Regions from separate parts of the Yersinia fenwicki genome, predicted to be linked through region 2. Evidence: predicted binding sites of a transcription regulator. Region 2 holds the regulator's gene; each other region holds the start of a gene.

Region 1 (7,067 bases), 890 kb from region 2:
CTACCATCGAAATACCCAATGCAGCCACCACCAATAACTTGGTAATCACCATAAAGCTCGACAGTTTGAACAACAGTTTTTCACCTCGGGAGGAGATTGCCACCAGCACACAAATTAGCACTAAACCATAAAAAGGATTATCGGATAATAGCCCTTCAGTTACACCGAATGTTTGTAAATAGGAAGCGCTGTCATTGGTAATGGCAGTAGAATAAACAAACATCCAGATAACCAGCATAATAAAATAGAGTGCGCCTAAGACGATCCCCCAGTTTTTCCCTAAATATCCACTGATAACACCGGGGTAGTCTTTACATTCTGGTGACTCTGCCAATGTATTAATAAATAATCGTTGGAAGAGATACATGGCAGGATAGCCAATAATAGATGAAAGCAAAAACACCCATAATCCCATTAACCCAACTTGCACGGGTAAAAATACAATCCCTGCACCGATAGCCATCCCAATACTCATTATTACCCAGCCAAAATCCGTGCTGTCAAACTTAATAGCTTCCTGCCATTCTCTCTCAGTCATCTTGGCATTTTTGGCTGCCGGAGAATCAATTAAAATGACACTCTTATTTGTTTTTGCCGTTTCCATAATCGGTCTCGCCTTAATCTCTGGTTAGTAAGTTTTATTGTTATAAATATGTACAGAGCGAGTTATCCGCTATTTAACCCATTCAGGAAAATAGCCGAGGGCAGGTGTTATTATTTTTTGGCTATATTACGCCGAGGAATAGAGAATGTTTTTTTCACTTAACCTAATTAACTCATCATGAAGGGAAAAATATTCTACAAAAAGAGTCTTATCCTGAATTTTAATCTACACATATGATCAATAAGCAGCATATTATTTCAATAAACAATAAGATATTCAATAAAGTATTGATAAATAAGGATTATACATGATTTATTAGTATATAAGCGCTGCGGTACATTATTTTTTCCACAGTAAATGTGTGACGATCATCAATAAAAATTAACCACTCAAATACAAAGGTTAATGTGATATTTGTCGATGTGGTCACATCTACCAGATCCAATAACACTTGAAACAGCATTAAATTTTTTATAATTGATTTATCGGCTAATAAATCAGAATAATTGACTAGATAGATCAACGGAGAGTGCTAAATTGGTCGAACGTTGAAGATAAAGATTCGGATGCGTTATGCTCCAATTGCGCATAGATTGGGTGCCCGCACTTGGGTATAGACCAAATTGATACGCACGGTTTTCAGCGCGGCTATTGTTTCAGCTACATTGCCAATGCTTGTTGGTAATCCTGATAGGCTTACCAGCCATTTAATCGCCGCATTTATTACCCCGTCTGCAACTATTATTTAGATTATGCTGCTAAGGGTAATAGCCTCACATTTCTGTGAGCCAGTTAGTTCGATCCTCAACGTCATTGGTGGTGCAGGTCGCCAGTCAGCAAACGGATCACGATGAGCTTACTCAAGTAAGTGACTCGGGTAAGTGCGCGCAGCTAGCACCCCTGCAACGTCGAGGACGAAGAGGATTCGTGCGTTCGCCCTTCAAGCGACTCGACATAAGGTTAAGATGGACGATTCTATGAATGACAACAATGTTGCTACAACAGATAAAGCACAAGTCCCGCTTTCTGTTCTCGATTTATCACCGGTAGCTCAGGGCAAGACGCCACGAGATGCATTTCACGCCTCGCTAGACTTGGCTCAACATGCTGAAAAGTGGGGATACCACCGCTACTGGCTGGCTGAACATCATAATATGACCGGCATTGCCAGTGCTGCGACCTCTGTGCTAATTGGCTATATTGCCGGTGGCACTAGCACCATCCGTGTCGGTTCAGGTGGTGTTATGCTGCCAAACCATTCACCATTAGTAATAGCTGAGCAGTTTGGCACCCTCGCCTCGCTGTATCCTGACCGTATCGACCTCGGTCTGGGCCGAGCACCTGGCACTGACCAGCGCACCATGATGGCACTACGTCGCCATTTGTCCGGTGAGGTAGATAACTTCCCGTCTGATGTGCGCGAACTGCAAAACTACTTTGCCGAAGTGCAACCTGGGCAAGCAGTACAAGCTGTTCCCGGTCAAGGTTTGCATGTCCCTTTGTGGCTGCTGGGTTCCAGCCTGTACAGCGCGCAACTGGCAGCGGCTATGGGCCTACCTTTCGCTTTCGCTTCGCATTTTGCGCCGGACATGCTATTCCAGGCGCTCAAACTGTACCGCGAAAACTTCAAACCCTCCGCTCAATGGCCGAAACCTTATGCGATTGTGTGTGTGAATGTCGTCGCCGCAGACAGCGAGCGTGATGCCCGTTTCTTGTTTACCTCGATGCAGCAGCAGTTTGTCAATCTGCGCCGTGGCACTCCGGGGCAGCTTCCTCCGCCAGTCGAAGATATGGAGAAAATCTTCTCGCCAGCCGAACAGTTTGGTATTGATCAAGCGCTGCGACTGTCCATTATTGGTGATAAGAGTAAAGTCCGACACGGGCTTCAGTCGTTATTGCGTGAAACTCAAGCTGATGAGTTAATGGTGAATGGTCAGATCTTTGATCACCAGGCGAGATTATCTTCATTTGAGATAGTTGCCAGTCTGCAACAAGACTTGCAAGCTGGGGAGCACTGCTAATCTATTGTAGGTAAATAGATTAGAGATAAAAAAACCAGCCCGAGGGCTGGTTTTTATGTTTAATCATCAAGGATGATTAAGGCTTATGCGTCACCGAAACGACGACGAGCGGGTGCGGCAGGCGCTGCGGCATCATCACGACGTGGTGCAGCTGAACGCTGACCATCACGATTGCCACGACGCTGTTCGCCAGCACCGGCTGGAGCACGGTCGCTACCGAATGAACGACGAGGAGGAGCACCAGCAGCACCATCACGACGCTCGCCACCGAATGAACGACCACCACCACGACGCTCACCACCACCGTTACCGCCAGCAGGACGCTCACGGCGTTCATGCGGCTGTGCATCACCCAACAACTGCATGTTCAGCGGTTTGTTCAGAATACGGGTACGAGTGAAGTGAGATAACATTTCGCCCGGCATACCTTTCGGCAGCTCGATAGTTGAATGCGAAGCAAACAGCTTGATGTTACCGATATAACGGCTGCTGATATCACCTTCGTTAGCGATAGCGCCAACGATATGACGAACTTCAACACCATCATCGCGGCCAACTTCAATACGGTACAGTTCCATCTCACCAACATCACGACGTTCGCGACGTGCTGGACGTTCGCCACCGTCACGGCTGTCTGAACGAGGTTCACGACGGCTGTCATTACGATCACGACCGCGATCACTACCACGGTCATCGCGAGTATTGAATTCACGCTGTGGACGACGCGGAGCTTCTGGCGGCAAGATCAGAGGACGTTCGCCCTGTGCCATTTTCAGCAGTGCAGCAGCCAGAGTTTCAATATCAAACCCTTCTTCTGGTTGCAGCTTAGCCAACAACGCACGGTACATATCCAAATCACTGCTTTCCAGCTGTTGGCCAACTTTAGCCGCGAATTTGGCTAAGCGACGTTCGCCCAGTAATTCGGCGTTTGGCAATTGGACTGGTGGGATAGTCATCTTCATAGTGCGTTCAATGTTCTGCAACAGACGACGTTCACGTCTATCAACGAACAGTAATGCACGACCTGCACGGCCAGCACGACCAGTACGACCGATACGATGAACGTAAGACTCTGAATCCATAGGGATATCGTAGTTTACAACCAAGCTGATGCGCTCAACGTCCAAACCACGAGCCGCAACATCAGTTGCAATCAGAATATCTAAACGACCATTTTTCAGGCGTTCCAGAGTCTGCTCACGTGCAGCCTGGTTCATATCACCATTCAATGCAGCGCTGTTATAACCGCTACGTTCCAAAGCTTCAGCCACTTCCAGCGTCGCGTTTTTGGTACGAACGAAAATGATAGCAGCGTCAAAATCTTCAGCTTCCAAGAAACGAACCAATGCATCGTTTTTACGAACACCGTCTACAACCCAATAGCTCTGGCTGATATCAGGACGGGTAGTCATGCTAGACTGAATGCGAACTTCCTGTGGCTCTTTCATAAAGCGACGGGTAATACGACGAATCGCTTCTGGCATAGTGGCAGAGAACAGCGCGGTCTGATGTTCAGCCGGGATCTGCGCCAGAATATTTTCCACGTCTTCGATAAAGCCCATGCGCAGCATTTCATCTGCTTCATCCAACACTAAACCACTCAGGTTGGACAAGTTAAGAGTACCGCGTTTCAGGTGATCTAACAGACGACCTGGGGTACCAACAACAACTTGTGGCCCCTGGCGCAAAGCGCGTAATTGAACGTCATAACGCTGGCCACCATACAGGGCTACCACGTTAACGCCGTTCATATGTTTAGAGAAGCTAGATAATGCTTCAGCAACTTGAATAGCCAACTCACGAGTTGGAGCCAGTACTAACACTTGTGGTGCTTTCAGGCTTGGATCAATGTTGTGTAACAGCGGCAGACCAAATGCGGCTGTTTTGCCACTACCGGTTTGCGCCATGCCGAGAACATCACGGCCGTTCAACAGGTGTGGGATACATTCCAACTGGATAGGAGATGGTTTTTCATAACCAAGATCAGTCAGAGCAGAAAGAATTGGAGCGGACAGCCCCAGATCAGCAAAAGAGGTTTCAAGCTCAGTAGTCATGTACACGTGCCTCATTAATAATGGCAGCCAGTCTACATAACTCGTCGAGAAAATTTTCAGTCATTTTCATTGAAAAGTGTGAACCGGCTCAAATTAGATTATAAAACGAACAAAAAGGCCATCACCTGTTAGGGTGATTAACGTTGGCAAAAACCAAGGTAGTCAGGCTAATAGTTGTTCGTCAGCTATTGCTGGTCCGATTCCGATAGGTCGTCTTGTTCTTGGCCCAAAAGCGCCAATTCCAACAATGCATAGCGGTGCTCAACAAAGTTATGAACGTTGTTAGCTACCGTCAGTTTGAACAGCGCCGAAGCGGTGTTCTTGTCCCCCAGACTTAGGTAATGTTTACCTAAATAGAAGTCAGTTTCACTGAGATGCTCAGCGAGCGAAGTGTTATCCGTTGCATCTACCTTAAGCCTTTCCATCAGCGTTTTTTCGCTGATCGTGCCTAGGTAGAATTCGACAATATTCCATCCCCATTGCCCTCTGTCCGATTTTTCATAGCGCTGTTGTAACGCTACTGCCGCTGTCTTGGGATCGATTTCTCTTTCCACCAGATACAGCCACAACGAACGGAAGGGATCATTTGGATCGTCTTGATAAAACGCCTGCAGATCATCCTGCGCTAACGGAAGTCGACCGCCATAATACAGAGCGATACCCCGGTTTAAACGCGCGTAATTGTAAGTTGGATCAAGCTCTAGTACAGAATCAAACGCTTCATAGGCAGCATCAAAATTGCCTGCCTGCGTTAAGTAAATCCCCAGATAGTTAAAAACTTCTGGCATATCAGGACGAATAGCTAACGCTTGCGAAAAATCATTTCGCGCTAGTGCCCGCAGCCCGAGGCTATCATACAGCACTCCGCGCTCATATAAAAGCTGTGCGCGCTCATCATCCGTAAGTGCCCGACTTGCAAGGATTTGTTCCATGCGAGCCAGAATCACTTCCTGCTGCAACGTAGGTTGCAACGGGATTGCCAATACCTCGTCTTTACGCCAATCATGGTTGCTGCATCCTGCCAGCATGAGTGCTGTCACAACGTAACACCAGCGCAAGAAAGGCTTCATTTCCTACTCCCGAAGACAAACATTGGATAAATATCCTTTCATCCATTTGTTTAACACAAGAGCATCCTGCCCTCGAGATAACACAGCTCCTCACTCATGAGTAAGGAGCTGTGGAATACTAATTACTCTGCTGCTTCTGGTGCCGGTGCTTCTGCATCAGGAGTCGTGGCTTCTTTCATGCTTAGACGAATACGGCCTTGACGATCAACTTCGATAACTTTAACTGGTACTTCCTGACCCATTTGTAGGTAATCAGTCACTTTATCAACACGCTTGTCAGCGATTTGAGAAATATGTACCAAGCCTTCTTTACCGCCACCGATGGCAACAAATGCACCGAAATCAACGATACGGGTAACTTTACCCGCATAGATACGGTTCACTTCGATTTCAGCAGTAATCTCTTCGATACGACGGATAGCATGTTTCGCTTTGTCGCCGTCAGTTGCTGCAATCTTAATGGTACCATCATCTTCGATTTCAATGGTGGTGCCAGTTTCATCAGTCAGCGCACGAATCACAGAACCGCCTTTACCGATCACATCCTTGATTTTTTCAGGATTGATTTTCATGGTGTAGATACGTGGAGCAAACTCAGAGATATCGCCGCGCGGTGTGCTGATAGCCTGTTCCATAACACCCAGAATGTGCAGACGCGCACCCTTAGCCTGGTTCAGAGCCACCTGCATGATTTCGCGGGTGATACCTTCAATTTTAATGTCCATTTGCAGTGCGGTGATACCGTCACGGCTACCGGCTACTTTAAAGTCCATGTCGCCCAAGTGATCTTCGTCACCCAGAATGTCAGACAGAACAACAAAGTTTTCATCTTCTTTAACCAGACCCATTGCAATACCGGCAACAGCGGCTTTAATCGGCACACCTGCGTCCATCAGGGCCAGAGAAGCACCACAAACAGAAGCCATTGAGGAAGAACCGTTAGACTCGGTGATTTCAGAAACCACACGCACAGTGTAAGGGAACTCGCTCGGGCTTGGCATCACTGCCAACACACCACGTTTCGCCAGACGACCATGGCCAATCTCGCGACGTTTCGGTGAGCCAACCATACCTGTTTCACCAACAGAATATGGAGGGAAATTATAGTGTAGCAGGAATGAGTCAGTACGCTCACCCATCAGCTCATCAATATTTTGTGCGTCACGAGCAGTACCCAGTGTTGCTGTAACCAGCGCCTGAGTTTCACCACGGGTGAACAACGCAGAACCGTGGGTACGTGGCAACACGCCAGTACGCACATCCAGACCACGGATCATGTCTTTTTCGCGACCATCGATACGCGGTTCGCCGCGCAGTA
Region 2 (7,067 bases):
CGGCGAGCATGGAACCGGGCGCTCACGTAAGTATCTCCATACCTATGATGAAGCCGTGCCCTATAACCAGATCCCAGGCACATTCACCCCTTGGGAGGCGTTGCCGGAACCCACTGATGTGCTGTTTTATGAAGGTCTGCACGGCGGGGTCGTGACCGAACATCATGATGTCGCAAAACATGTCGACTTGCTGGTCGGCGTGGTACCGATAGTCAACCTGGAGTGGATTCAGAAATTAGTCCGTGATACCGGCGAGCGCGGCCATTCCCGTGAAGCGGTCATGGATTCGGTGGTGCGATCTATGGACGACTACATTAATTACATTACGCCACAGTTCTCACGCACCCATATTAACTTCCAACGTGTTCCGACGGTTGATACCTCAAATCCGTTTGCCGCCAAAGCCATTCCGTCACTGGATGAAAGTTTTGTCGTCATTCATTTCAGAGGTTTGGATCAAATCGATTTCCCCTACTTGCTCGCAATGTTGCAAGGGTCGTTTATTTCCAATATCAATACATTGGTCGTACCCGGCGGGAAGATGGGGCTGGCAATGGAGCTGATTATGGCACCGTTGGTGCAGCAATTGCTGGAAGGTAAAAAAATCGGTTAATCCTTCGTCCTTGAAGCCGCAGTAAAGCAATTGCTGGAAAGAAAAAATAATTTGACGCTATCCCAACCCAAAGTAGTTGGGGCTGCAGGTAGGCGGCAAGCGAACTCATCCCGATGAGCTTACATAAGTAAGTGATTCGGGTGAGCGAGTGCAGCTAACAACCCTGCAGCTTCAAATACGAAGGGGTTAATTACGCGATGTCACGGATTTCAAAACTATGGGTAATGGTCGCCGCTTTCCCCAACATTAAAGAAACCGAGCAATACTTCTCGGCCGAGAGTTCAACCGCGCGCTCAACGATTTTATCCGTCAGGCCTTTGCCACTGACAATAAAATGCAGGTTAATTTGCGTAAACAGGCGCGGAGCTTCTTCCCGGCGCTGGGACGTTAACGTCACTTCGCAATCGCGCACATCGTTACGCCCTTTCTGTAAGATAGAAACGACATCAATTGCACTACAGCCACCGGCCGACATTAACAACATTTCCATCGGACTTGGCGCTTTGTCTCCAGCATTCCCATCCATTAAAATTTGATGACCTGAAGCGGACTCACCTAAAAATGTTAGCCCTTCAACCCACTTTACACGTGCCTGCATAACTCTTGCTCCCGGTTAAATTTTCCGATTCAGACTACGCTTTCATTTACAAACTGGCAATGTAACCCGATGTTCATCATGCTGAAGCGATACAACACAAGACACTAGCCTCATCCTGTGCTACAAACAGAACCGAAAGTATTGTTTTTAGAATTAAATAGGGTAGCTTCTCAATACTCAGTGAAGGGTTTCTATCCGGTACGTATCTTGGCTATACCTTTCGGCAGTTGAGCAAATTAATATGCTAAGAGAAAGTGTATTTTATAAGCACGCCGTACAGGGAACTCTGAGCCCTGTTAAGTTAGGCAGCGATAACAACAGAGGATAACAGCGAATGGTTCTCGGCAAGCCACAAACAGACCCGACTCTCGAATGGTTCCTGTCTCATTGCCATATCCACAAATATCCATCGAAGAGTACGCTAATTCACCAAGGTGAAAAGGCCGAAACGCTTTACTACATCGTGAAAGGCTCCGTTGCGGTGCTTATCAAAGATGAAGAAGGTAAAGAGATGATTCTCTCCTATCTAAATCAGGGAGATTTCATCGGCGAACTTGGATTATTTGAAGAAGGCCAAGAACGTAGTGCCTGGGTCAGAGCAAAAACTGCCTGTGAAGTGGCTGAAATTTCTTACAAAAAATTCCGCCAGTTAATTCAGGTCAATCCAGATATCTTGATGCGCCTGTCTTCACAAATGGCGAATCGCTTACAGATAACATCTGAGAAAGTGGGTAACCTTGCTTTCCTTGATGTGACTGGACGCATTGCACAAACGCTGCTTAATCTGGCAAAACAACCTGATGCCATGACCCACCCAGATGGGATGCAGATAAAGATTACTCGCCAGGAAATTGGTCAAATAGTTGGCTGCTCCCGCGAAACTGTGGGGCGGATACTAAAAATGCTGGAAGATCAAAATCTGATCTCCGCACACGGTAAAACGATTGTCGTTTACGGCACTCGTTAATTCCCTATAAACCGGTGCCGCTACCTCGGCACCGGTTTTCTTCATTTATACCCGTTATACTTCAAGCTGCATGTGTGTTGGTTGCTTTCATTACTCGGCCCGTCCATGGGCCTCGCCTCTTCGAGGCCGCTGCAAACAGTGTTCAAATCGGTTCCAGATCGATTTGTCACCCCAGTCACTTACTGGTTGTTGAGCTTACAGTAAGTAGACTCTTGGGAATTTGCTCAATTGCCGCCTTCCTGCAACTCGAATTATTTAGGGTATTATTTTGTGTAATTAATAAATTTCTGGGCCTATATGAAATGGCAACGGCTTATTTATCATCCTGAAGTTAATTATGCGCTCCGCCAAACACTGGTTCTCTGCTTACCGGCGGCGTTGGGATTTGCCTTTGGTGAATTGCGGCTGGGGTTGATGTTCTCTCTGATACCGGCCTGTTGTAATATTGCTTCGCTCGATACTCCCCATCAATATTTCTTCCGGCGGCTGATTGTCGGCGGAACGCTCTTTACTTTCAGTAGTTTTCTGACTCAACAATTACTGCTGTGGGATATCCCATTGCCGGTAGTGATGCTTGGTCTCGCATTAATGTTGGGGGTAAGTGGTGCCATCAGCCAGCTCAATGGCCGGCTGCTCCCAGCCGCATTGATCGCCGCGATTTTCAGTCTCAGCATGGTAGGTCGTGCGCCTATTTGGCAAGCACCATTGATGTGTGCTGTGGGGACCCTCTGGTACGGGGTATTTACCTGGCTATGGTTTCGGTTATGTAAAGACCAACCCATCCGCGAACCACTGAGTCAGCTTTACCATCTGTTGGCCGATTATTGCGATGCTGCGTACTCTTTGCTCCGTCAGCGCCAGAAAGCGGAAAAGATGATGCAAGCCCTGCTGGATAGACAGCAAGGCATTATGGATAAAATTAACCAACTTTATCAACAGTTTAACCTGCTACACAATGCCACCCAAAAAGAGCAAAAGCGGCTACTGATTCTCTTCCAGATGGCGCTTGATTTGCAGGAACATATCACTGCGGCGATGAATCAGTCAGAAAAGGCGGAAGAACTGATAGAGCAAAGTTCGATAGAGGCCATCCTTGAGCGTAATATGCAGATTATCTCAACACAAATGCGCACCATCGCCGATAATATTCTCTATCACCACCGCGCGAAGACTCATTTCAGTGCCGGTGATGCTCTGGTCGAGCTGGAAGAAGTTGCCCAGCAACATCCAGATAATCCGGTGGCACAATTCTGCTATTACCATATCAGCCACATTATCCAGATTCTGAGTGACCAGCGCCCGCAATATGAACGCGATTTGATGTGCAACCAACTACCTCAACCATTCTGGCCCGCACTTGTCAGCTATTTATCATTTAAATCCAGTGCATTGCGTGATGCAGGCCGCATGGGCGTGACGCTGGCAGCAGGTAGTTATGTCGGTAGTCTGATCCATCTGCCTAAACCTTATTGGATTTTACTCACCATCATGCTGGTGACGCAGAACGGCTATAACGCCACTAAAATTCGGATTCACCACCGAGCTCTAGGTACTCTGATTGGGTTGTTACTTGCAGCGGCCCTACTGCATTTTCAAATGCCGGAAGGGACTACGCTGAGCATCATGTTGCTCATCACACTGGTCGCCTATCTGGTTCAACGCAAAAACTATGGCTGGTCAGTCATCTTTAGAACCATCACTACAGTGTATATCTTGCAGTTATTGACCGGAGAGGGTGCCGACTTTTTAGTTCCACGATTGCTGGATACCTTAATCGGCTGTGCATTAGCCTTCGCCAGCGCACTATGGTTGTGGCCACAGTGGCAAAGCGGTTTGCTACGAAAGAATGCGCATCAAGCACTAGAGAGTTATCAGAAGATTCTACGCATCCTACTGAAACCAAACCCAGATATTGGGCAGCTCGCCTATGAACGCATTCAGGTGAACAAAGCCAGCAATGCTGTTCTGAGTTCACTCAATCAGGCCATGCAGGAACCAGGATTTAACTCAAAATATTTAGCCGACATGCGCCTATGGGCCACCCATAGCGAGCTTATTGTTGGGCATATCAATGAGATGACTATCCTGACTCGCGCCTATCCATTAGAAGAATCACCGCTGGAATCAGATAAACACCACATTCAGCTGACTGTAAAATTGGCGGAAGAATATTTACAGCTTTGTGAGATGGCGATTCAGCAATGCCAGCAACGGCTGGAGTCGGATAATAGTGAGGGGAATAACGATTTTGTTCAAATGTCAGATATCAACCCTGATACACAAATATCTGAATCGGAACGCAATTTACGACGCATCTTGTCACATCTCAGCGTAATGCATACCGTTTCATCTCTGGCATGGCAGCAACAACCGCACCACGGTATTTGGCGTCGGGGCAAGTAACAGAGAAGCGCCTAAAGTGGAGAGGTTAAAATCTCTCCACGGGCTTATTTACCCTTGCACCAGGCTAGCAATCACATGTTCCAAACGCGCCATACCTTGCTGAATATCTTCTTGCTCAATCACCAGCGAAGGTGCTAATCGCAACACATCTGGCCCGGCATTGAGGATCATCAAGCCATTCGCTGCCGCGGCTGTCAGGAACTCGCGCGCGCGCCCCTGGTATTGCGGTGCTAATTCAGCGCCAATCAATAGCCCCATGCCGCGGATATCACTGAACACATGATACTTGTTATTGATATCTTGCAGAGCTTGCACAAATAGGCCGTGGCGCTGTTCAATACCATTAAGTACCTCAGGGGTGTTAATGACATCCAGCGCGGCTTCTGCAACCGCACAGGCGAGAGGATTGCCGCCATAGGTGGTGCCATGCGTGCCTACCGCCATCACCGATGCAATTTCCTCTGTGGTCAGCATCGCACTGACAGGGAACCCGCCCCCCAGAGCTTTAGCTGTCGTGAGGATATCTGGCGTCACACCATAATGCATGTAGGTAAACAGCTTACCGCTGCGCCCCATACCGCTTTGCACTTCATCAAATACCAACAGCGCTTTATGTTGATCACAAAGCGCACGAACCCCTTGTAGGAACTCAGGCGTGGCAGCAGTAATCCCACCTTCACCCTGAATAGGCTCCAGCACGACTGCACAAGTGTGGTCGTCCATGACGGCTTTTACCGCCGCCAGATCATTAAATGGCACGTGGATAATATCCGCCGGTTTTGGGCCAAACCCATCGGAATACTTTGGCTGCCCACCAACAGATACAGTAAACAGCGTGCGCCCATGAAATGCATTATGGAACGCAATGATTTTAGTTTTATAAGGACTATGGCGTTCAATGGCGTAATGACGCGCTAACTTAAACGCCGCCTCATTCGCCTCACCACCCGAGTTGGCGAAAAACACCCGATCGGCAAAGGTTGCTGCAATCAGTTTCTGCGCCAAACGCAGTGCTGGCTCATTGGTAAATACATTACTGGTATGCCATAACATTTCACCTTGCTGATGCAATGCTGCCACCAGTGCAGGATGGCAATGACCCAATGCAGTAACCGCAATTCCACCTGCAAAATCAATGTATTCCGTACCTTGTTGATCCCACACGCGGCTACCTTTCCCTTTTACCGGGATAAACTGCGCAGGCGCATAAACAGGCAAAATAACCTGATCAAATGTACTGCGAGTTACTGCTAACTTATCTGCCATTACGCTGTCCATCCTAATAAACCATTGAGCTGCCAATTTATGACACGTGAAAATATAATCATAAAATATGCATAAAAAATCATAACCAAGCAAACAAAAAATCAACCAATGGACAAAGTAGATCTCAACAGATTAATTTTTAAGGAAATTATCTAATAATTGATGGCCTTGCTCGCTAAGAATGCTCTCCGGATGAAACTGCACCCCTTCCAGTGGCAAGGTGCGATGGCGGATACCCATAATCTCATCCATCACTCCGTCCTGCTCTGTCCATGCGGTCAGTTCAAAACAATCAGGCAATGAATCGGCGGCAATCACTAAAGAATGATAACGGGTAACCGTTAGCGGCTGATTAAGCCCACAGAAAACACCCTGCCCACTGTGGCGAATTGCTGTCGTTTTACCATGCATCACTTGTCGCGCCCGCACGATACGCGCCCCAAAAGCCTGCCCTAGTGCCTGATGACCCAAGCATACGCCCAGTATGGGTAATTTATCAGCAAAATGACGAATAGCATCCAGGGAGATCCCGGCCTCATTGGGGGTACAAGGACCGGGGGAAATAACCAAATGAGAAGGTGATAGTTTTTCAATATCAGTTAGTTGTACTTCATCATTGCGTTTAACCACCACCTCTGCGCCCAGCTCGCAAAAATACTGGTACAGGTTGTAGGTAAACGAATCGTAATTATCGATCAATAACAGCATTTCATATCCAAAAAATCAGGTTAGCGCTTGCGCCCACCAGTAATTGACCCCAGAACACCGCGCAAAATTTGTCGTCCCAGATCGCGTGCCATACTTTTAGCCGCAGTCTGAACGATACCATCACGCTTGCCACCACGTGGGCCAGTAGAACCAAATAGCAAATCATTCAGTCCATCCATCAATCCGCCGCCCTGACTACTCGGCTGCTGCGGAGCTGTCGAACCGTCTGGAGCCGCGTCTCCCAAGGTGGAGGAGCCACCTGCTGATAACTTCTCATAAGCCGACTCGCGATCCACCCTCTCTTCATAGCGGCCATACAGTGGTGAATGATTGATCGCGTGATTACGTGCTGCAGTGTCCAGTGCACCCATTTTAGATTGCGGGGCAATCACCATAGCGCGCTCAACGATATTGGGCCGCCCTTTCTCATCAAGGAAGGAAATAAGTGCTTCGCCAACACCCAGCTCGGTAATCACCTGTTCGGCGCTGAATGCCGGGTTAGCGCGCATCGT
Region 3 (7,067 bases), 150 kb from region 2:
CTCTACCCACCAACGTGATACCTTTATCTGAATTATAAATTACCCAGATGCAAGGTTTTCACTTCCATAAACTCATCCAGCCCCAGCACTGAACCTTCTCGCCCAAGGCCAGATTCTTTAACGCCACCAAAAGGTGCCAGCTCAGTTGAGACCGAGCTTTCGTTCACACCAATCATACCGCTTTCTAGTGCGTCTGAAACCCGGAATACCCGTTGCAAGTTCTGAGTATAGAAATATGCTGCCAATCCAAATGGAGTATTATTCGCCCGCTGAATGACTTCTTCTTCCGTTTTGAAGCGGAAACAAGCAGCCAGTGGGCCAAAGGTCTCCTCAGAAGCCACTTTCATTTGTTCGGTGGCATCAGCAATCACAGTCGGTTGGAAAAAATTGCCGCCCAAGACATGGCGACTGCCACCGGCCAATAATCGCCCACCTTTCTCAAGCGCATCTTTTACGTGGTCTTCCACTTTCTCCAGACCTGCCAGGTTAATCAGCGGCCCCATGTTGACGTCTTTATCCATGCCATTGCCAACTTTCAGTTTTTTAACCTCAGCGGCCAGGCGGGTAACAAACTCGTCGTAAACGCCATCCTGAATATAGAAGCGATTGACGCAAACACACACTTGCCCGGCATTGCGGAATTTACAAGCCATGGCTCCCGCGATGGCAGCACCTAAATCGGCATCATCAAATACGATATAAGGTGCATTCCCACCTAACTCCATGGAGATTTTCTTCATGGTAGCGGCAGCATTACGCATTAAGGTCTTACCCACTTCGGTCGAACCGGTAAAGGAGATTTTGCGCACTTCAGGACTGGCCATGATGGCATCGCTGATAGCATGGGTATCACCGGCAACACCATTGAGCACTCCTGCGGGTACCCCCGCCTGCTCGGCCAATGCCAGTAATGCAAAGGCAGATAGCGGTATGTTATTGGCCGGTTTAATCAGCCCAGTACAACCTGCCGCCAGTGCTGGCCCGAGTTTGCGGGTGAGCATCGCCAGTGGGAAGTTCCATGGCGTGATAGCCGCAACCACACCGACCGGTTCACGGGTCGCCAGAATGCGGGCACCTTCCTTGGCCGGCGGAATGATTTCGCCATTGGCTCGCTTAGCCTGCTCACTAAACCATTGAATAAAGCTGGCGGCATAAGCAACCTCACCTAATGCTTCTTTCAATGGTTTACCTTGCTCAGAAACCATTATCTCGGCCAATGACTGTTGATGTTCCATTATCAACAAATACCAGCGCTGTAAAATCTCTGCTCGCTGTTTAGCGGGGGTTTTGCGCCAGGCAGGAAAAGCCTTACTGGCTGCTTTAATGGCGGCCTCGGTTTCATGTTTACCGGATTTAGCCACTTTTGCCACCAATTCACCGGTAGCAGGATTGCGGACCTCGAAAGTATCCTGCGCCTGATGCCAGGTGCCGCCAACGAAGTAACCAATATGATAAATACCGTCGCTGTGTCGCTGGGATTGTAATGGATTGCGTGATGGATTATGTGCTGACATCTTGTCGACCTCCTGCGGGAAATGATGCCCCCCATCAATGGAGGGCGAGGAAGGATAGTTCCAGATTCAGTATAGCCCTTGAAAAAGCGATGAGAACAGCTTAGCTCCTTTCGAGTATTTGCTAAATAAGCGCACTCTGATATCGGTGCAGCATGTCTGCCAGTCGTTTTACCGGTCGGGTAACAGATTCAGGTGATTGATAATCAACTAATTTCTGCTGATACTGGTCGAGTTCCTGCAATAATCTGGCGAAGTAATAACTGCGCTTCTGGGAGTTCTTCGCATTAATGACGCGATCCGCGGTGTAGCGAATTTGCTTATGGAAAGCACTCAATTCAGCATTCACCGGAACTTCCGTTTTATTGAGCCGCTGATGGGCGATAATCAAAGTTAAAGCCAGACGATACTTATCTATATCACCAGGGAACATCATCAAAAGCTGATTCAGTTGTTGATACAGCGCGGGTAAATGGTTTTCATTGCGGCGCGCTTTATTGGTGGTAAGCGCGGATACTGCACTGTAAACAAAACGATTTAACAAAGTTCTGCCGGTTCTTTCCTTAGCATTATCGCGGATCAACAACAACACAATCAGGGAAACAAAACAGCCGACAATTTGACCCAATGCGCTGTCGAGAAACAGGCTGACATTAAATTTCATCGGGTTACTCAACACCATAATATTGATAGTACTGGCTAGCGTACCAAGTGATCCCAAGCGCCGTTTTTGCACTTCGATACCAATAATAAAGGCCAACAACCCCAGGCTGATACACAGCAATAGCATACTCTGCTGCGTAGCGGGGATGATAAACATAAAGTACAACGCCCCAATGGGCAGCGCCATTATCACCCCTAGCAGGAAGTCTATCGCTACCATGCGAGGGTTAGGGGTTCGCATTGCCAGCGATGTCACCACTGCAATCATCACCATACAACCCGCACCGGATGTCCAGCCAGTCCAGAGCCAGAACAAGCCACCAATTGCTGTTGCAATACCGGTACGCAGGCCATTAATCATCGCGTGATGACCCTCAGCTGAGACATGCTTCACCGGTACCACGCCCGTTAGAATATCTTCCTCAACCAGACTAATACTGCTGTTGGTATGAATCCCCTTTGATAATAATAAATAGCGAGTTGCCGCCCCAACCCAACTACTGATGGTCGCGGGAATGTCCTCACTGTGGCTGCCACCGATAAATTGGCGCAGTTTTTTCATTCGTTGATGAATTTCAGCCGGTGTTTGTGCCGGTTCGCTCAACAGGGCTTTCAGTTCAGCGGTTAAGATATCGGGGTAATTGGCGAGCACCAGATAGGTTTCACACGCCTGGGTGATGAGTGTTAATGACTCGGTATGTAAGACCTGTAAACGGCGATTGCAGCGCTGCCAACGAGAAGATTCCATCATTAGATAGCTGCGCATCCCATTGAGTGCATTCGTATTTTTGACTAAATCATTCCAGGCACGATCGATATCGGTTTTTTCCGCTGGGCGAATACACAGTTGTAGCAGCTGATATTGATCCACTAACACCTTATCCACCAGCCGATCGATATCCTGCTTGATTGATCGCGGCGAAAACAGCAGATCAGCCATCACTGCACAGACGATCCCCAGCACAATCTCACTACAGCGCTCAACAGCAAACTGAGGGGTCAATAGCGGGGTTTCACCGGTTGTCACAATGATGATAAGCGCGGTATAGCCCGCCAAACCAAAGGCATAGGAGTTTTCGACGCGCACCAGTGAGGAGATCCAGGTACACACCCCAGCCCACAAGCAGCACAGCATCAAGGTCAAGACCGGCGCTCTGATGGTCAGAACAATTATAATCAGGCCGCCAATACAACCGATGAATGTTCCGATAATACGCAACCAGCCACGATGACGGATTGCACCAGAGAACGGTTCGCCACCGGCGGCAAAAGCCGGGCCAGCGGCCACAATCGCCGCCGTCAATACCGACCAGCGCGGTGTTTCCAATTGCAGATGGAAGCCCAGAAACAGTGCCGCCACAATGGCGAAACTAAGCTTAAAAGCAAAGCGCAGGCGGATAAAAGTCGGGCTGCTCATGTTAGCCAAACTCGCGCAGACGATGCATTAATTTCACCATCGGTGATGCCTGATTAGGGTCGAGATCCGTTGAGCCAGTAATAACCACTGTCGCGGTAGTACCTGCCGGATACGAATGCTGCTGATCTTCGCTATCTAAACGGATCTTCACCGGCACACGTTGTGCCAGTCTCACCCATTCCAGATTATTATCAATGGTCGCCAACCCTTTGCTATCCGCACTGCTACTGCTATTGGTGACCCCCGCAGAGATACTATCAACCGTGCCATGCAGAATGCGGTTGCTACCCAGCGGAGTAATTTCCGCTCGATGACCTGGCTTAACCCCTTCCAGCTTAGTCTCTTCCAAGTAGGCTAAAATATAGAAACTATCTTTTTTCACCAAAGCTACCGCCGTTGCACCACGGTTTATAAACTCTCCGGCGTGGACATTCAGGTTTGTCACCCACCCTTCGGCGGGAGCACGCACGGTGGTACGTTCCAGATCAAGTTTGGCTAAATCCCGCACCGCGACAGCTTTCGCCAATTGATGGCGCACGGTTTGTAATACGTTGTTGGACTGGTCAATCTCTTCTTGTGACATTGCCTGAATCCCCAGGCGTTGGCGTCTACCAGATTCCCGTTGTTTCTCGGCGGCTAGCGTCTGGTAATAGGCAACATCAGCTTCGGCCTCAGCCAACGCTTGTTGATAGCGCGGCTGGTCAATCACAAACAGTACTTGGCCTTTCTGCACCAGTTGGTTGTCTTTAACCGGCACATCAGTAATCAGGCCACTGACGTCAGGGGCAATAGCAACCACATCGGCGGTAAATTTTGCATCACGAGTCCAAGGCGACTCAGTATAAAAGGCCCAGACTTTGAAAATAGCCATAACAGCCAGTAAAACCACCAACAAGGTGATGCCGATGCGAATTATTTTTAATGAAAAAGTGCTCACGGCGACCTCAGGAAAAAAGACGAGATATTAAGTAAAAAAGACAACCATACAGTGCGGTATTAAATAGCGCTGGATGCCAGACAAACTCATAAATACCCGTGGGCTGCAACACACGGCGTAGAACGAAAAAAAATGCCAGCGAGAGAATCAGTTCAAGAAATATCGGCGGAAAAGAGAGACCGAAAATAACCATCACCGGAAGTAAACTCATTCTGTAAATCCTTCATGTTATAGGGTGTCGGTGAATACGCCCGGATGAATAGTCTGATACTCAGTTGAAACACATCCAATCACAGCAGCCACGACCAAAAGCACCAGCTATAAGACTGACTTATAGGTTAAACTTGATTGTTTAGTATGACTGCACTTGGACGAGACGAGGTAACACTTCGGCTACGTGGCTTTCAAATTTCGGACTGTTCTACCGACAGCAGTATATTAGCCTGCTTATTATCAAGTTATCTACAATGTGTGATCTAAATCACTTTTAAGCCAGAGTTAACAATCAACACAGAGTGAGCCATGGAAAGATTAAAACGGATGTCAGTCTTTGCCAAAGTCGTCGAATGCGGCTCCTTTACTGGTGCAGCACGGCAGTTGGCAATGAGTGTATCGTCGATAAGCCAAACGGTGTCAAAACTAGAAACCGAGTTAAATGTGAAACTGCTTAACCGCAGCACGCGACGTATTGGTCTGACGGAAGCTGGCCGAATTTATTATCAGGGATGCCGGCGTATGTTGCAGGAAGTGCAGGAAGTGCATGAGCAATTGTATGCGTTTAATAATACCCCGACCGGTACACTACGAATCGGTTGTTCTTCAACTATGGCACAAAACGTGCTGGCGACCATGACGGCTGAGATGCTGAAAGAATATCCAGGGCTTTCTGTCAATCTGGTGACAGGTATCCCTGCGCCGGATCTGATTGCTGATGGCTTGGATGTGGTGATTCGTGTCGGAGCTTTACAAGATTCAGGGCTATTCTCACGCCGCCTTGGTTCTATGCCGATGGTAGTCTGTGCGGCTAAACGTTATTTAGCACAACATGGCACACCGGAAAAACCCAGTGATATGACGAACTTCTCCTGGCTGGAATACAGTGTACGGCCAGATAGCAATTTTGAATTAATCGCACCTGAGGGTATTACCACTCAGATATCGCCACAGGGCCGCTTTGTCACCAATGATTCGCAAACCATGATCCGCTGGCTTAAAGCGGGTGCGGGCATCGCCTATGCGCCATTAATGTGGGTTATTGAGGAAATAAAACGCGGTGAGGTGGAAGTGCTATTCAAAAAATACCATTCAGACCCACGACCGGTATATGCACTATATACCGAGAAAGACAAAATGCCGCTTAAAGTCCAGGTCTGCATTGATTATTTAACCGAATACTTTAAACGCGTTGCAGAGGTATATCAGGGTTATCGATAAATACATCCGTTATTGGGCACTCAACTTGCTACTGAACTGAGCACCCAAAATACGGTGTTATCTAACAAACCTTACGCCGTACCACCTACCGTCAGATTATCCAACTTCAGGGTCGGTTGACCGACGCCAACCGGCAGACTTTGGCCTTCTTTGCCGCAGACACCGACGCCTTTATCCAGCGCCAGATCGTTACCGACCATCGAAATCTGCTGCATGGCTTCAATACCCGAACCAATCAAAGTGGCCCCTTTCACCGCGCTAGTGATTTTGCCTTTTTCGATTAAATAGGCTTCGGAGGTTGAGAATACAAACTTGCCGGAGGTGATATCCACCTGGCCGCCACCAAAGTTAGGGGCATACAGGCCATATTCCACACTGGAAATAATCTCTTCCGGTGTTGATTTACCCGCCAACATATAAGTGTTGGTCATACGCGGCATCGGCAAATGAGCATAGGATTCACGGCGGCCGTTACCGGTCGGCGCAACCCCCATCAGGCGCGCATTCAGCTTATCCTGCATATAGCCTTTCAGAATACCGTTTTCAATCAGCACGTTATATTGACCCGGCACTCCTTCATCGTCGATAGCTAATGAGCCACGGCGGCCTTGCATGGTGCCATCATCCACCACGGTACACAGCTCTGAAGCCACCAGCTTACCCATTTGCCCGCTGAATACTGAGCTGCCACGACGGTTGAAATCACCTTCCAAGCCATGGCCTACTGCTTCGTGCAACAACACGCCCGGCCAACCTGCGCCCAGCACCACCGGCATGGCACCAGCAGGTGCTGCGATCGCGGACAGATTCACCAGCGCCATCCGCACCGCTTCATTGGCAAAGTTATCGGCACGCACTTCACCATCCACCGTTTCCAGGAAGTAGTCATAGCCGAAACGACCACCACCACCGCTGGCACCGCGTTCACGTTTGCCGTTATCTTCCACTAATACGCTGACTGACAGGCGCACCAGTGGGCGTACATCTGCCGCCAGTGTACCGTCGGTGGCGGCGACCAGGATTTGCTCATACACGCCGGTCAGGCTGGCGCTCACTTCCTGCACCCGCTTATCAGCAGCACGCGCGACTTTATCTACGCGATGCA

The links. Region 2 encodes CRP, which controls carbon source genes, mostly activating them, when cyclic AMP is high. Its sites were predicted from a motif close to ATGTGANNNNNNTCACAT; they were not measured.
Region 1: a site for CRP is predicted at 4,756-4,773, ahead of yrbN (protein YrbN). Genes of this name have one in related genera too.
Region 3: a site for CRP is predicted at 4,998-5,015, ahead of aaeR (HTH-type transcriptional activator AaeR). Genes of this name have one in related genera too.

Annotation. Positions count from the first base shown of each region.
Region 1 covers NZ_CP170755.1:4,094,576-4,101,642, forward strand. The annotation lists gene ACF3VQ_RS18525 (hypothetical protein) at 1-604, opposite strand, end outside; gene ACF3VQ_RS18530 (luciferase-like monooxygenase) at 1,582-2,625, shown strand; gene ACF3VQ_RS18535 (DEAD/DEAH family ATP-dependent RNA helicase) at 2,709-4,679, opposite strand; gene yrbN (protein YrbN) at 4,669-4,749, opposite strand; gene nlpI (lipoprotein NlpI) at 4,865-5,749, opposite strand; gene pnp (polyribonucleotide nucleotidyltransferase) at 5,872-7,067, opposite strand, start outside.
Region 2 covers NZ_CP170755.1:266,078-273,144, reverse strand. The annotation lists gene ACF3VQ_RS01095 (phosphoribulokinase) at 1-613, shown strand, start outside; gene ACF3VQ_RS01090 (OsmC family protein) at 804-1,211, opposite strand; gene crp (cAMP-activated global transcriptional regulator CRP) at 1,546-2,178, shown strand; gene ACF3VQ_RS01080 (YccS/YhfK family putative transporter) at 2,476-4,581, shown strand; gene ACF3VQ_RS01075 (aspartate aminotransferase family protein) at 4,630-5,847, opposite strand; gene ACF3VQ_RS01070 (aminodeoxychorismate synthase component II) at 5,980-6,555, opposite strand; gene ACF3VQ_RS01065 (helicase HerA-like domain-containing protein) at 6,576-7,067, opposite strand, start outside.
Region 3 covers NZ_CP170755.1:418,140-425,206, reverse strand. The annotation lists gene ACF3VQ_RS01870 (NAD-dependent succinate-semialdehyde dehydrogenase) at 33-1,514, opposite strand; gene aaeB (p-hydroxybenzoic acid efflux pump subunit AaeB) at 1,636-3,591, opposite strand; gene aaeA (p-hydroxybenzoic acid efflux pump subunit AaeA) at 3,593-4,528, opposite strand; gene aaeX (p-hydroxybenzoic acid efflux pump operon protein AaeX) at 4,536-4,739, opposite strand; gene aaeR (HTH-type transcriptional activator AaeR) at 5,051-5,962, shown strand; gene tldD (metalloprotease TldD) at 6,034-7,067, opposite strand, start outside.